Regions from separate parts of the Rhizobium sp. WSM409 genome, predicted to be linked through region 2. Evidence: predicted binding sites of a transcription regulator. Region 2 holds the regulator's gene; each other region holds the start of a gene.
The links. Region 2 encodes PhoB, which activates phosphate uptake and scavenging genes when phosphate is short. Its sites were predicted from a motif close to TGTCATNNANCTGTCAT; they were not measured.

Region 1: AC25BC_RS14530 (BtaA family protein) is a predicted target of PhoB. The motif match lies at 2,161-2,177, and genes of this name have one in related genera.
Region 3: olsB (l-ornithine N(alpha)-acyltransferase) is a predicted target of PhoB. The motif match lies at 1,370-1,386, and genes of this name have one in related genera.

Annotation. Positions count from the first base shown of each region.
Region 1 covers NZ_CM172794.1:2,898,086-2,901,956, reverse strand. Annotated here, with positions in the region: gene AC25BC_RS14540 (glycoside hydrolase family 25 protein) at 1-75, opposite strand, end outside; gene AC25BC_RS14535 (class I SAM-dependent methyltransferase) at 201-875, opposite strand; gene AC25BC_RS14530 (BtaA family protein) at 872-2,116, opposite strand; gene AC25BC_RS14525 (serine hydrolase domain-containing protein) at 2,336-3,763, shown strand; gene AC25BC_RS14520 (lytic transglycosylase domain-containing protein) at 3,829-3,871, opposite strand, start outside.
Region 2 covers NZ_CM172794.1:184,345-188,215, reverse strand. Annotated here, with positions in the region: gene AC25BC_RS00945 (aspartate aminotransferase family protein) at 1-421, opposite strand, end outside; gene AC25BC_RS00940 (GcrA family cell cycle regulator) at 842-1,375, shown strand; gene phoB (phosphate regulon transcriptional regulator PhoB) at 1,618-2,301, opposite strand; gene phoU (phosphate signaling complex protein PhoU) at 2,436-3,149, opposite strand; gene pstB (phosphate ABC transporter ATP-binding protein PstB) at 3,194-3,871, opposite strand, start outside.
Region 3 covers NZ_CM172794.1:49,750-53,620, forward strand. Annotated here, with positions in the region: gene AC25BC_RS00245 (helix-turn-helix transcriptional regulator) at 1-110, shown strand, start outside; gene olsB (l-ornithine N(alpha)-acyltransferase) at 447-1,322, opposite strand; gene AC25BC_RS00255 (PAS domain-containing hybrid sensor histidine kinase/response regulator) at 1,431-3,713, opposite strand; gene lspA (signal peptidase II) at 3,769-3,871, opposite strand, start outside.

The DNA.
Region 1 (3,871 bases), 2.1 Mb from region 2:
GTAGTCATAACCGGAGGAACTGCAACCGGCCAGCATGATGGCCAGGGGCAAAACGCAAAACAAAAGCCGGCGCATGGGCGTCCCGTCGTAGCTCGAATGATCTCTTTGCCCCACAACCTGACCTTCGAAAAAGACGAGTCAGCAGAGGATAACCCTCTTTTCACCATATCAACGTAAAAAATCGGTTAGTTTCAAGCGAATTATGAGCGCTTGCTGATAATAGCTGCCCGCCAGGCATAACCGCCGCCGACGGCATCGAACACCAATGTCGCGTTGTTTTCATGGGCTTGCGCTTCCAGGACCTCGCGCAGATCGGGGCGCGGCGTGACGTGGAATTTCGCAAGCCAGGACTGCACCATGCGCCGGAACCAGCCCGGCAAGCCTTCCTGCTGGCCGAAATCGACAATGTGCAGTTGGCCGCCGGGATTGAGTGCGGCGATCGAAGCATCGACGGCGCGCTCCCAGTCCGGGATCATCGACAAGGCATAGGAGATCAGGATGCGGTCGAAGCCGCTGACGCCGAATTCACGCGGTGTGAATGCCGTGGCGTCGGCGACGCGGAATTCCGGGATCGTCGCCTTGGTGGCGAAGGTCTTGCGTGCCGAAATCAGCATCTCCTGGGAAATGTCGAGGCCGAACAGCTTGGCGGTCGGGAAATGCCTGTGGGCGAAGGCCATGTTGCGCCCGGTGCCGCAGCCGACTTCCAGAAGGCTGCCGCCTTCGGCCACGTCGAGATTGCGGATCGTGCTGTCGCGGCCGAGAAGATAATATTTGCGGGTCAGGTCGTAGATGTGCCGCTGGTAGCGGTACATGCCATCCATGAGGCTGGCATGTTGGTCGCTCTGTCCTGCCGTCTCAGTACCGACCTTGCTCACGCCTTCTTCCCGTAGATGTGGAAGCCGCCGTAGATTGCCGAGCGATCGAGCGCAGTCAGTTCACGCGACTTTTCCTCGAAGTAATCCCATTGGCCGCGGATCGCCGGAGCCAGGCGGCCTTCGATGATGCTCTTTTCGGCGGCGGTGCGGAAGATCACGCGGGCGCCTTCGCGCGCCGTGCGGGTGATTTCCGTCCAGACGTCGTTCAGCTGCTCGTCCGTCATCCAGTCCTGCGCGTCGAGCAGAATGTAGCGGTCACGCGAGGCGGCCGGCTCGCGGGCCAGAAGCTCGGTGAAGCTTGCGTGGTGAACGTTGACGCGGTCGACATTGGCGCGGATCACCTGATAGTGCTCCGACTTCAGATAGGTCGGCAGCGGGCCCTCCGCTTCGGTGCCGTAACGGCGGCCGAAGGCCTGCCAGGCGAAATAATTGTCGCTCATCGGGAAATGACAGGCGAGCTTTTCCAGGCGATGCTTCAGCACCGGTGCGATCGAATGATCGGCGGCAAGGCTTGCGAGTTCGTCATATTGCTGCGGCGGAATGCCGAGGCCGAAGAGCGAGCTCTTACGGCCGGTAATCCAGCGCACGACCGGCTTTTCGAAGAGCGGCGCGATCTGCTCGTCGAAGAACTGGCGCTGCTCGCGGATCGAGCGGGTCTTGGTCATCTCGCGCAGTTTGACGCCATGCAGGCGGGCAAGAAGGTGGGCCGCGCCGATGAAGCGGCCGAGCAGACCCGTTTCGTAAATGTTGCGATCGAAAACGGTGACGCGGCGGCGGCCGAACTTGCGGCCGTTCCAGTAGCTGCGGGTTGCCTCATCGAGGCGGGCGGCAAGATGCTGGTCGTAGGCACGGCTGTTCGACTTCTCGTTCGGCATTGCCAGGAAGCGGACGAGATCGGCGTGACCTGGAAGATGTTTGAAGGCGGCAAGCTTCAGGCGGTTCAGCGCGATGTGGTGCGGGTTGAGATCGACGACGTCGATCGAGGCCGGCGCCTTGGAGAGATAGGCGAGCATGTTGCAGCCGCCGGAGCCGATGGTAACGATGCGATGATTGGGCTTCAGCTCCATCGCCTGCATGTCGAGATCCGGATCCTCCCAGATCTGCGGATAGACGAGGCCGGAGAAAAGAAGGCCGAAGAGACGCTCGGAAAAGCCATCCTTCGAAAAGGCCTTATGGCGGAGAAGGGCATCCTTGAGTTTCCGGTTCTTGCGGAAGCCGGCATCCGGTGCAAATTCTGACATGAGTCTGTCACCTTTTTAGCGTTCAGGGCGTGTAGCGCGCCTCTGCTACAGTTTGATGACGCGGGCTGTGGGGGAGCCGTTCCTGGGAGGCTTCGGCCTCCTCCGGAGAGCGACCGGAATGGCACTCCTGGGAAAGTGATCGGGACGATGGTCCTTCTTCGCTTCGGCCCCTTTCCGGCGCGTGTGATTCCTGCTTCTCTCCCGGCATGGAGGAATGCCATGCGATTTGTCCTGCGTATCATGAAGGCGCTTGCTCTCCTTCCCGTAGTCATCATCGTCGCCGCGGCCGGCTGGCTGTTCATCCGGCCACCGGAACTGCTCAGCGTCGGCGACGGTTATGCCGCCAAGATCGTCTGCTCCAACGTGTTCATCGCCGGCCGGGAGGCGGAGGATGTGCTCCATGACGACGTCCAGGCGCCTGGAAATCCGCTACTGCGGCTGGTGCGTGTCAGCGTCGACCCCGACAACGATCGCGTGACGGCGCGCTTCATGGGACTGTTTGCGCCGAGTTATGCGCTCTATCGCGGCGCTTTCGGCTGCACGAGCGTCCCGGACGGCAATTTCGAGGCGGCTGCGAAGGCAGCGCCCTTCGATCCGCCGGCCAAAATGCAGGCGAATGACGCCTTGTGGCCGGAGGGCGAGGGGACCGGCAATCCGGCGGACGGGAAGATCGCCGCGCTGCTTGCCGATGCCGGAATTGCCGGCCCGGCAATGCGGGCGATCGTGGTGGTGCGCAATGGTCGCATCGTCGCTGAGGCCTATGGCCCCGGCTTCTCGGCGAAGACGCCGTTGATCGGCTGGTCGATGACGAAGACCGTGAATGCGGCGGTCCTCGGCCGGCTGATGCTTGGCGGCAAGGTCTCCTTCGACGATGATAACCTGTTGGCGCAGTGGAAGAACGATGCGCGCGCCAGAATCAAGGTTTCCGATCTGCTCGGCATGGAGAGCGGCCTTGCCTTTAACGAAGACTATGGCGACGTCGCCGATGTCACGCGCATGCTCTATCTCGATACCGACATGGTATCGCTGCCGGCCAATGCACCGATGGAGGCAGCGCCCGGCCAACGCTTCCGCTATTCTAGCGGCACGGCCGTGCTGCTCTCGCGCATCTGGATGGACAGGGTCGGCAATGCTCAGGCGGCTTTTTCCTATCCGCACGACGCGTTGTTTGCCCCGCTCGGCATGACAAGCGCCGTATTCGAACTCGATGCGCGCGGCACGTTCGCCGGAAGCTCCTATCTTTATGCGACGGCGCATGACTGGGCGCGCTTTGGGCAGTTCCTGCTGCAAGACGGCGTGTGGAACGGACAGCGACTGTTGCCGGAGGGTTTTGTCGGCGCCATGCGCACCCCGACGGCGGCTTCGAACGGGCGGTATACGCAGGGCCAGGCCTGGCTCGCACCCGGTCGCGGCTCGAGCGCTGAGGCCGGGCTGCCTGAGGATACGTTCTGGTTGACGGGCCATGACGGGCAGAGCATGGCGATCGTGCCTTCCGCCAATCTGGTGGTCGTCAGGCTTGGCCTGACGCCGAGCAGGCTCGACTATCAGCCGCAGACGCTGCTGAAGGCGATCCTGGCGGCATTGCCACAACCGGGAGAGCAGCAACAACAGGCCGGATCGCAACAACAGACCCAGCCGCAGCCATAGGCTGGGGCTTATTCAGCCACTATCTCTCCTGCATATTCAAGGGATGGCTGTAGTTTCAGCCGGTCTCAATAGTTACCTTGGGCGATGTCTGTCATGCCCTTGCGCTTG
Region 2 (3,871 bases):
CGGCGATCGTCGCCAGCGTCCGTCCGTGGAAGGCGCCTTCGAAGGTGATGATATGGAAGCGCTCGGGATGGCCCTTGGAAAACTGGTAGCGGCGCGCCGTCTTGATCGCGCATTCGAGCGCCTCGGCGCCCGAATTGGTGAAGAACACCTTGTCGGCGAAGGTAGCGTCCGTCAGCCGTTTTGCCAGACGCTCCTGGCCGGGGATCTCATAGATGTTCGACAGGTGCCAGACCTTGTCTGCCTGCTCCTTCAGTGCGCCGACCACATGCGGATTGCTGTGGCCGACGGAGGTGACGGCGACGCCGGCGCCGAAATCGAGATATCGCTCGCCAGTTTCGGTGATCAGCCATACGCCCTCGCCTCGCTCGAACCGCAGCGGGGCACGAGAATAGGTGTCATAAAGCGGCGCGGCTTCAGCCATGGCGCGATCTCCATCAAAGTTGCCGGGCAATGACTCCGGCTAAGGAAACCAGGCCCGAAAAATCAAAAATGCCGCCTTGCGGCGGCGAGTGGCACTATTTCCTTTTCGCGCTGCAATGTCAACAAAACGGCGCCCTTAGCGTATGCAGCACAGGTGTACAGCGGCATTTTCAGTCTTCAACAGGCATTATTGCAGAAATGCCACGCAGGGACAGCAAGTTGGGGAAAACTACGAATTCGATTCATCCGGATTCATGCGACTCTTGTCACGGAGTCAGGCTCACACTAGGTTAAAGATCAATTACTAGACTGCATGCGGCGGAACTAGTCACCAAAATTGATCAAGCGTTTCTTGTTTCGGAGCTCCCGGGACAACGGTGAGGGATTCTGCCATCACCAACGCAAAAGGTGGAGACAGGGCATGAACTGGACAGACGAGCGGGTCGAGAAACTCAAGAAGCTTTGGGCCGAAGGACTGAGCGCGAGCCAGATCGCGGCACAACTTGGCGGTGTCAGCCGAAACGCGGTCATCGGTAAAGTGCACCGGCTGTGCCTTCCCGGCCGTGCCAAGGCCGGCGGCACCAACACCGCGGCGCGAACGCCGAAGCGCAATACATCGGCGCCGCGCGCGCCGAACTTCGCCTCTCGCATCACCACCCGCACCGTCACCCGCCAGCAGGGCGCGACGATGCTGAAGGAAGAGATCGAGATCGAAACGATCGAGGAAATGGAATACGTGCCGAGAGGCAATGTGGTGGTGCCGATTTCCCGCCGCCTCGGCCTGACGGAACTGACCGAACGCACCTGCAAGTGGCCGGTCGGCGATCCGCTGAAGGATGACTTCCATTTCTGCGGCTGCGAGTCCCCCGACAATTCGCCCTATTGCGGTTATCACCAGAAGCTTGCCTACCAGCCGGTGAATGAACGCCGCCGGGCAGCGGCGCGGGCCAGCTGAACGGGCTGACCATCGTTAGAATGCAGAAAACGGGCCGAGTGGCCCGTTTTTTTATGCGCGGATGGAAGCTCAGGTTTCCCTCCGTCATGCTCGGCCTTGTGCCGAGCATCTGATCACCTCAACTACTTGAGGGAAAAAACTTTATTTTCAAATACTTCATTTGGCGTGCGCAGATCCTCGGCACAAGGCCGAGGATGACGTCGCGGGTTTTGCCAGGGCTCAGCAGGCTCAGATGAAAGCCCTCAGGCTTCCATCGAATAACCGGCGCCGCGGACGGTGCGGATGACGTCCTGCATGTTGGAGAAATTCAGCGCCTTGCGCAGGCGGCCGACATGGACGTCGACGGTGCGCTCGTCGACATAGATATCGTGGCCCCAGACACCATCCAACAGCTGTGAGCGGGAGAAGACCCGGCCCGGCGACGACATCAGGAATTCCAGCAGGCGGAATTCGGTGGGGCCGAGGCGGACTTCGCGGGTCTTGCGATGGACGCGATGGGTCTCACGGTCGAGCTCGATGTCACCGCATTTCAGCACCGTCGACAGCACCTCGGGACGGGCGCGACGCAGCATCGCCTTGACGCGGGCAACGAGTTCGGGGGTCGAAAAGGGCTTGACGACATAATCGTCGGCGCCCGTCGACAATCCGCGGACACGCTCGCTCTCTTCGCCGCGCGCCGTCAGCATGATGATCGGCAGACGCTCGGTCTCCGGCCGCATGCGCAGGCGCCGGCAGAGCTCGATGCCGGAGACGCCGGGCAGCATCCAATCAAGGATGAGAAGATCGGGCGTGCGCTCCTGAAGCCGCATTTCGGCTTCGTCGCCACGAAGGATGGTATCGACCTCGAAGCCTTCCGCTTCGAGATTGTAGCGAAGAAGCACGCTGAGGGCTTCCTCGTCTTCAACAACTGCAACTCTCGGGATCATGCGTGTCGGTCTCCTCGCGCATGATCCTTAAACCAGGGTGATTTAAGCAATGCATCCTGCGCAAATTTAAAAATTGGCTGCGACCTCTTTGCGCGCCCGGACGGGCGCGCACGCAAGCGGCGGGGTGTGGGCAGTTATTCGGTGACCGCGCCGACGGTGTTGGCGCTGTCGTCCTTCGGCCGATCGCCTTCCGGCTGCGCGCCTGTCGTCATGTAATAGATCGTCTCGGCGATGTTGGTGGCGTGGTCGCCGATGCGCTCGATGTTCTTGGCGCAGAAGAGAAGATGCGTGCAGCTGGTGATGTTGCGCGGATCTTCCATCATGTAGGTCAGGAGCTCGCGGAACAGCGAGGTGTACATCGCGTCGATCTCGTTGTCGCGTTCGCGGATCGCATTCGCCTTGTCGGCGGAACGATTGGTGTAGACGTCGAGCACTTCCTTGAGCTGGACGAGCGCCAGCTCGGACAGATGCTCGAGGCCGCGGGCGAGCTTGCGGGGAACGCCGGTGCTTTGGACGGCGATGACGCGCTTGGCAGTGTTCTTGCCGAGGTCGCCGACGCGTTCGAGATCGGCGGCGATGCGGATCGAACCCATGATTTCGCGCAGGTCCGCGGCCATCGGCTGGCGGCGGGCGATGGTGACGATCGCCTTGTCGCCGATTTCGCGTTCGGCGTGATCGAGGATCACATCGTCGGAGATGACCTTCTGCGCCAGCGCGGTATCGCCGTTGACGAGCGCCCGTACGGCTTCGGCGACCATCTGCTCGGCCAGGCCGCCCATTTCGGAAATCCGCCTGGACAGGAACTTCAGATCATCATCATAGGCAGAATAAATATGTGTCGATGCCATGGGGCTTTATCCTCGAATAACGGAAAGGCTTGGTGACGCCAAAATCAGCCGAAGCGACCCATGATATAGTCCTGGGTGCGCGGATCGTCGGGATTGGTGAACATCTTGTCGGTGTCGTTCTCCTCGACGAGATTGCCGAGGTGGAACATGGCGGTGCGCTGCGAAACACGCGCGGCCTGCTGCATGGAATGGGTGACGATGACGATCGTGTAGTTCTCGCGCAGCTCGTGGATCAGCTCCTCGACCTTGGCGGTGGCGATCGGGTCGAGCGCCGAGCAGGGCTCGTCCATCAGGATGACTTCCGGGCTGACGGCGACGGCACGGGCAATGCAGAGGCGCTGCTGCTGACCGCCCGACAGGCCGGTGCCGGATTCGTGCACGCGGTCCTTGACCTCGTTCCAGAGACCGGCGCGCTGCAGGCTGGTCTCGACGATCTGGTCGAGATCGGCCTTCGACTTGGCAAGGCCATGGATGCGCGGGCCATAGGAGACGTTTTCATAGATCGTCTTCGGGAACGGGTTCGGCTTCTGGAAGACCATGCCGACGCGGGCACGAAGTTCGACGACGTCGATATCGGGATCATAGATATCGTCGGTATCCAGCGTGATCTTGCCGGTGACGCGGCAGCCGTCGATCGTGTCGTTCATGCGGTTGAGGCTACGCAGGAAGGTCGACTTGCCGCAGCCGGACGGGCCGATCAGGGCGGTTACGGTGTTTTCGCG
Region 3 (3,871 bases), 130 kb from region 2:
GGGACATCTGCTTGAAGTGGGGATTCTTTCACTTTGGCCGCTTTGCGGCAACCTATCGGGCGGCGTATGGAGAGAACCCGTCGGACACCAGAAGGCGATCCGATCACTAGAGCCTTTCCGGGTTAGATTGAAGCATTCTGTTGGCTCAAACGGAGTCGGATGGTCGACCGGCCGGCGCGCGTCGTAGCCAAGCTCTACGGCCAAGCCGGCCGGTCGATCAGCCGGCCCGTTTCAGCCAACCCGAAGGGCCGGGCATCTTTCCGCCAGGATCAGAGGCGATCGGCTCGGACGTACCAAGAGGTATGCCCTTCGCCAATCGCCTCTGCCCTGACGAAAACCTGCTCCGGCAGAATGCTGCAATCTGACCAGGAAAGGCTCTAAGGGCACGCCATCGGAGAGGCTGGAATTGGCTTTTCACAGGCAGATGATCGTCTGCGCAAATTAAATTAGCTCGCGAAGCGGCCGGCATCGGCGCCGTAATAATTCAGGTAACGGTCCGAGATGCTGGAGATCGGCAGCACGATCAGCACGTCGGTCGTGTTGAAGGCATGATCGATGACCGCGCTGGAGCCGACCATCGCGCCGAGGCGGAGATAGCCCTTGATCAGCGGCGGCAGAGCCATCAGCGCCCGCTTCGGGTTGATGGCTTCGACCGGCATCAGGTCCATGTTGCGGGCCAGATGCGGCAGCGCCCCGATGGCCCATTCGTTCTTCGCCAGCACATTGTGGTAGAGGAAGGACAGTGCCAGCGCGTGGCTTTCGAGATAGACGCCGGGGAACGAGGCGCAGCCGAACATGGCGCTGACGCCGTGTTTCAGCGCATAGGCCCAGTTGCCCTGCCACAGGAGCTCGACGGTGCGCTTGGTGCGGTATTCCGGCAGCACGCAGGAGCGGCCGAGTTCCATGAAGCGCTTGTCCGGGTGTTTGGCGATGAGGCCCTCGATTTCGAATTCGGAAGCCGAGTAAAAACCGCCATTGGCGATGGCGACATCTTGACGCAACAGCCTGTAGGTGCCGACGATCTGGTCTTCCGGGTCGCCCTCGATCGAGCGGTCGAGAACCAGAAGATGGTCGCAGACAGCGTCATAGGCGTCGACGTCGCGCTGTCGGCGCATCGCATCCAGCGGCAGCTGCGCCTTCATTTCGTCGACGAAGACGCGGTAGCGCACGGCCTGGGCGGCATCGATCTCGCGTGCCGTGCGGGCAAGGCGGGTCTCCAGATTGCCGATGCGGCCGAGGATATCGCCGTCCTTCTGCACAGCCGTCGAGGGCGGTGCAGCCTCCGCGGTGGTGTCACGATTCAGGATGTCGATGGCGGACATGACGATTCTCCCGTTGCCGGCTTATCGACGCCATAAAACACTTCTCTACGACAGGAAAGTGACATTCTGAATTTCCAGGCGCAAGAAACATGCCGGTTCCCGAGGCGCTCACCGCGCCTCTGCCCGGCGGGCGGAAAGGGCGGCAACCGCTTGAACTTCGGTCAGCAGCCGCACCGGATCGACCGGCTTTACCATGACGCGGTTGGCGCCGTTGAGCAAGACCTGGCGGCGCGATTCGTCGCTCTTGTCGGCCGTCAGCACGATCACCGGCACCGAGGCGAGATCGAGCCGCCGCTCATGGCCGCGCAGGCGTCCCAGCATGTCGATGCCGTTGCCGCCAGGCATCGAGAGGTCGCTGATAATGATATCGGGCCGGGCATTGGCCTCGCAGAGCGCGTAGTCGAGCAGGGTCTCGAAATCCTCGACATGGCGCACCTTATGCCCGCCCTTTTCCAGGACGACGCGCACCAGCATGGCATTGATCGGATCGTCCTCGCCGAGCAGGATGCTGAGCCCGCTGGCGGCAACCAGCGTCTCCGCTACCGAAAGGCCGAAGCCCGGCTGGTTGTCGTTCAGCGCGTCGCGCTTCTCCATGCCGCGCATGCGCCCGCGCAGCACGTCGATCAGCGACTGTTCGCGCAGCGGCCGGATCAGCCAGGCATCGAAGAGGTCGAGCGGATGGGCGCTGCGCTCTTCCGGATTGACGAGCAGGACCTTGCGCAGGCCAAGGGCGGCGATTTCGGCGCGATCGGCAAGATGGGCGGAAAATTCCGCCGACATCCGATGGTCGATGATGATATCGGTCGGCCGCCGCCCGCCCTTTGCCAGCTCGAGCAGCGTTGCCCGCGCCGTCTCGCCGTCGCCGACGAGATGGCAGAGGCCGCCGAGCGTGGTGATCGTTTCGGCGATGGCGGTGCGCGCCGCACCTGCCGGCGCCAGTAGCACGACGCTGTTGCCTGAAAGCAGCGTGTTTCGCCGGTCGGGGCGCTCGCTGTCGATATCGACAGGGAAGCAGATGGTGAATTCGCTGCCTCGGCCCTTTTCGCTGGCAACCGTCAGCGCGCCGTTGAATTCGCGCATGATGCGGGCGGAGATGGCAAGGCCGAGGCCGGTCCCGCTGCTCTTGTCGACAACGCTCCCGCCCTGCTCGAACTCGCCGAAGACGCGCGCCTGCTCCTCCGTCGTCATGCCGGGACCGCTATCGGTCACGGTGATCGAGAGGTCGTCGTCGTCGAGCGACACGCGGATGAAGACGCCGCCAACCTGGGTGAACTTCACGGCATTGCCGATGACGTTGAACAGAACCTGGCGCAGCCGCGCCGGGTCGAAGCTCATATTTTCGGGCACGTCGGAGGACACGGTGGCGCCGATCTCGATACCCTTTTCATGCGCCCGGTGGGCGAGCATCTCGACGACGCTTTCCAGAAGCTTGCGCAGCGATTCCGAGCGCGGGTGCAGCGCGAAGCGGCCGACTTCGATGGTGGAGAAATCGAGCAGATCCTCGACGAGCTGCGTCAATGCATGGCCGGACTGGCGGATGTTCGCGAGATAGTTCTGCTGCTCCTGCGTCAACCGCGTCTCCGCGATCAGATGCGTCATGCCGAGGATGCCCGAAAGCGGCGTGCGCACCTCGTGGCTGACGGTGGCAAGCAGCCTCGATTTCGCGGCGCTGTTATATTCGGCCTTCTGGCGGGCTTCCTCGCGGCCCTGCGCGATCAGCCGCTCGTCGGTCACGTCGCGGGCAACGCTTTGCAGCAGCAGGCGGCCGTTCGCCGGGTCGCGGGTAACGACGTCACGCCAGAGGAAGATGCGCTGGCCTTCCGGCGTCGAGATCTCGACATCGTAGCAATGCGGTATCGAACCGGGGCGGAAGGCAAGGCCGATCTCCTCGCAGGTTTTTCCTTCCGGACGCAGCCGCCCGGTCAGGCGGCGAAACGTGTCATTGGCGGAGATGATGCGCCGGTCCATGGTGCGGCTGACCGTGATGTCGCCGAGCACGTCGTGCACGTCGGCAAACAGCTTTGCGCCGCCATTCTCATCCGGCATGGATTGACCGGGGCGCTGCCCGGCCTTGCGCGAGCGAACCATCAGCAGGGCATAACTGGCGATGACGGCCAGGCCAAGGACGACGAGACCGCCCGAAAGCAGCAGCGGATCGCCGGCATGGGCAAGCAGCATCAGGATCGTTGCGGCAAGAAGGCCGGCGCCGCCGAGCCAGTAGAACAGCAGGCGCCGTGTCGGTGCAGGTCCGTCCTGGCGGTCATCGGCGCCCCGGGGTGCCGGTGCGTTCGGTCGTGCGAAGACCGCCTCCATCCGCTTCTCATGCGGCTTGGCGGCGGGTCCACCGAAGGCGGCGGACAATCTTTCCTGCAACTGTCCCAGGTTCTGCATGCTATCTGGATAACATGAGGCCCGTTCCGAATGCCTTCAGGATTTCGATAAGATTTTAGCGGCTGGCCTTTTTCGGCAGCAGCAGCTCGTCGAGAATGACGCAGCCGGCCCCGATGGTGATGAAACTGTCGGCGAGATTGAAGACCGCGAAGGACCAG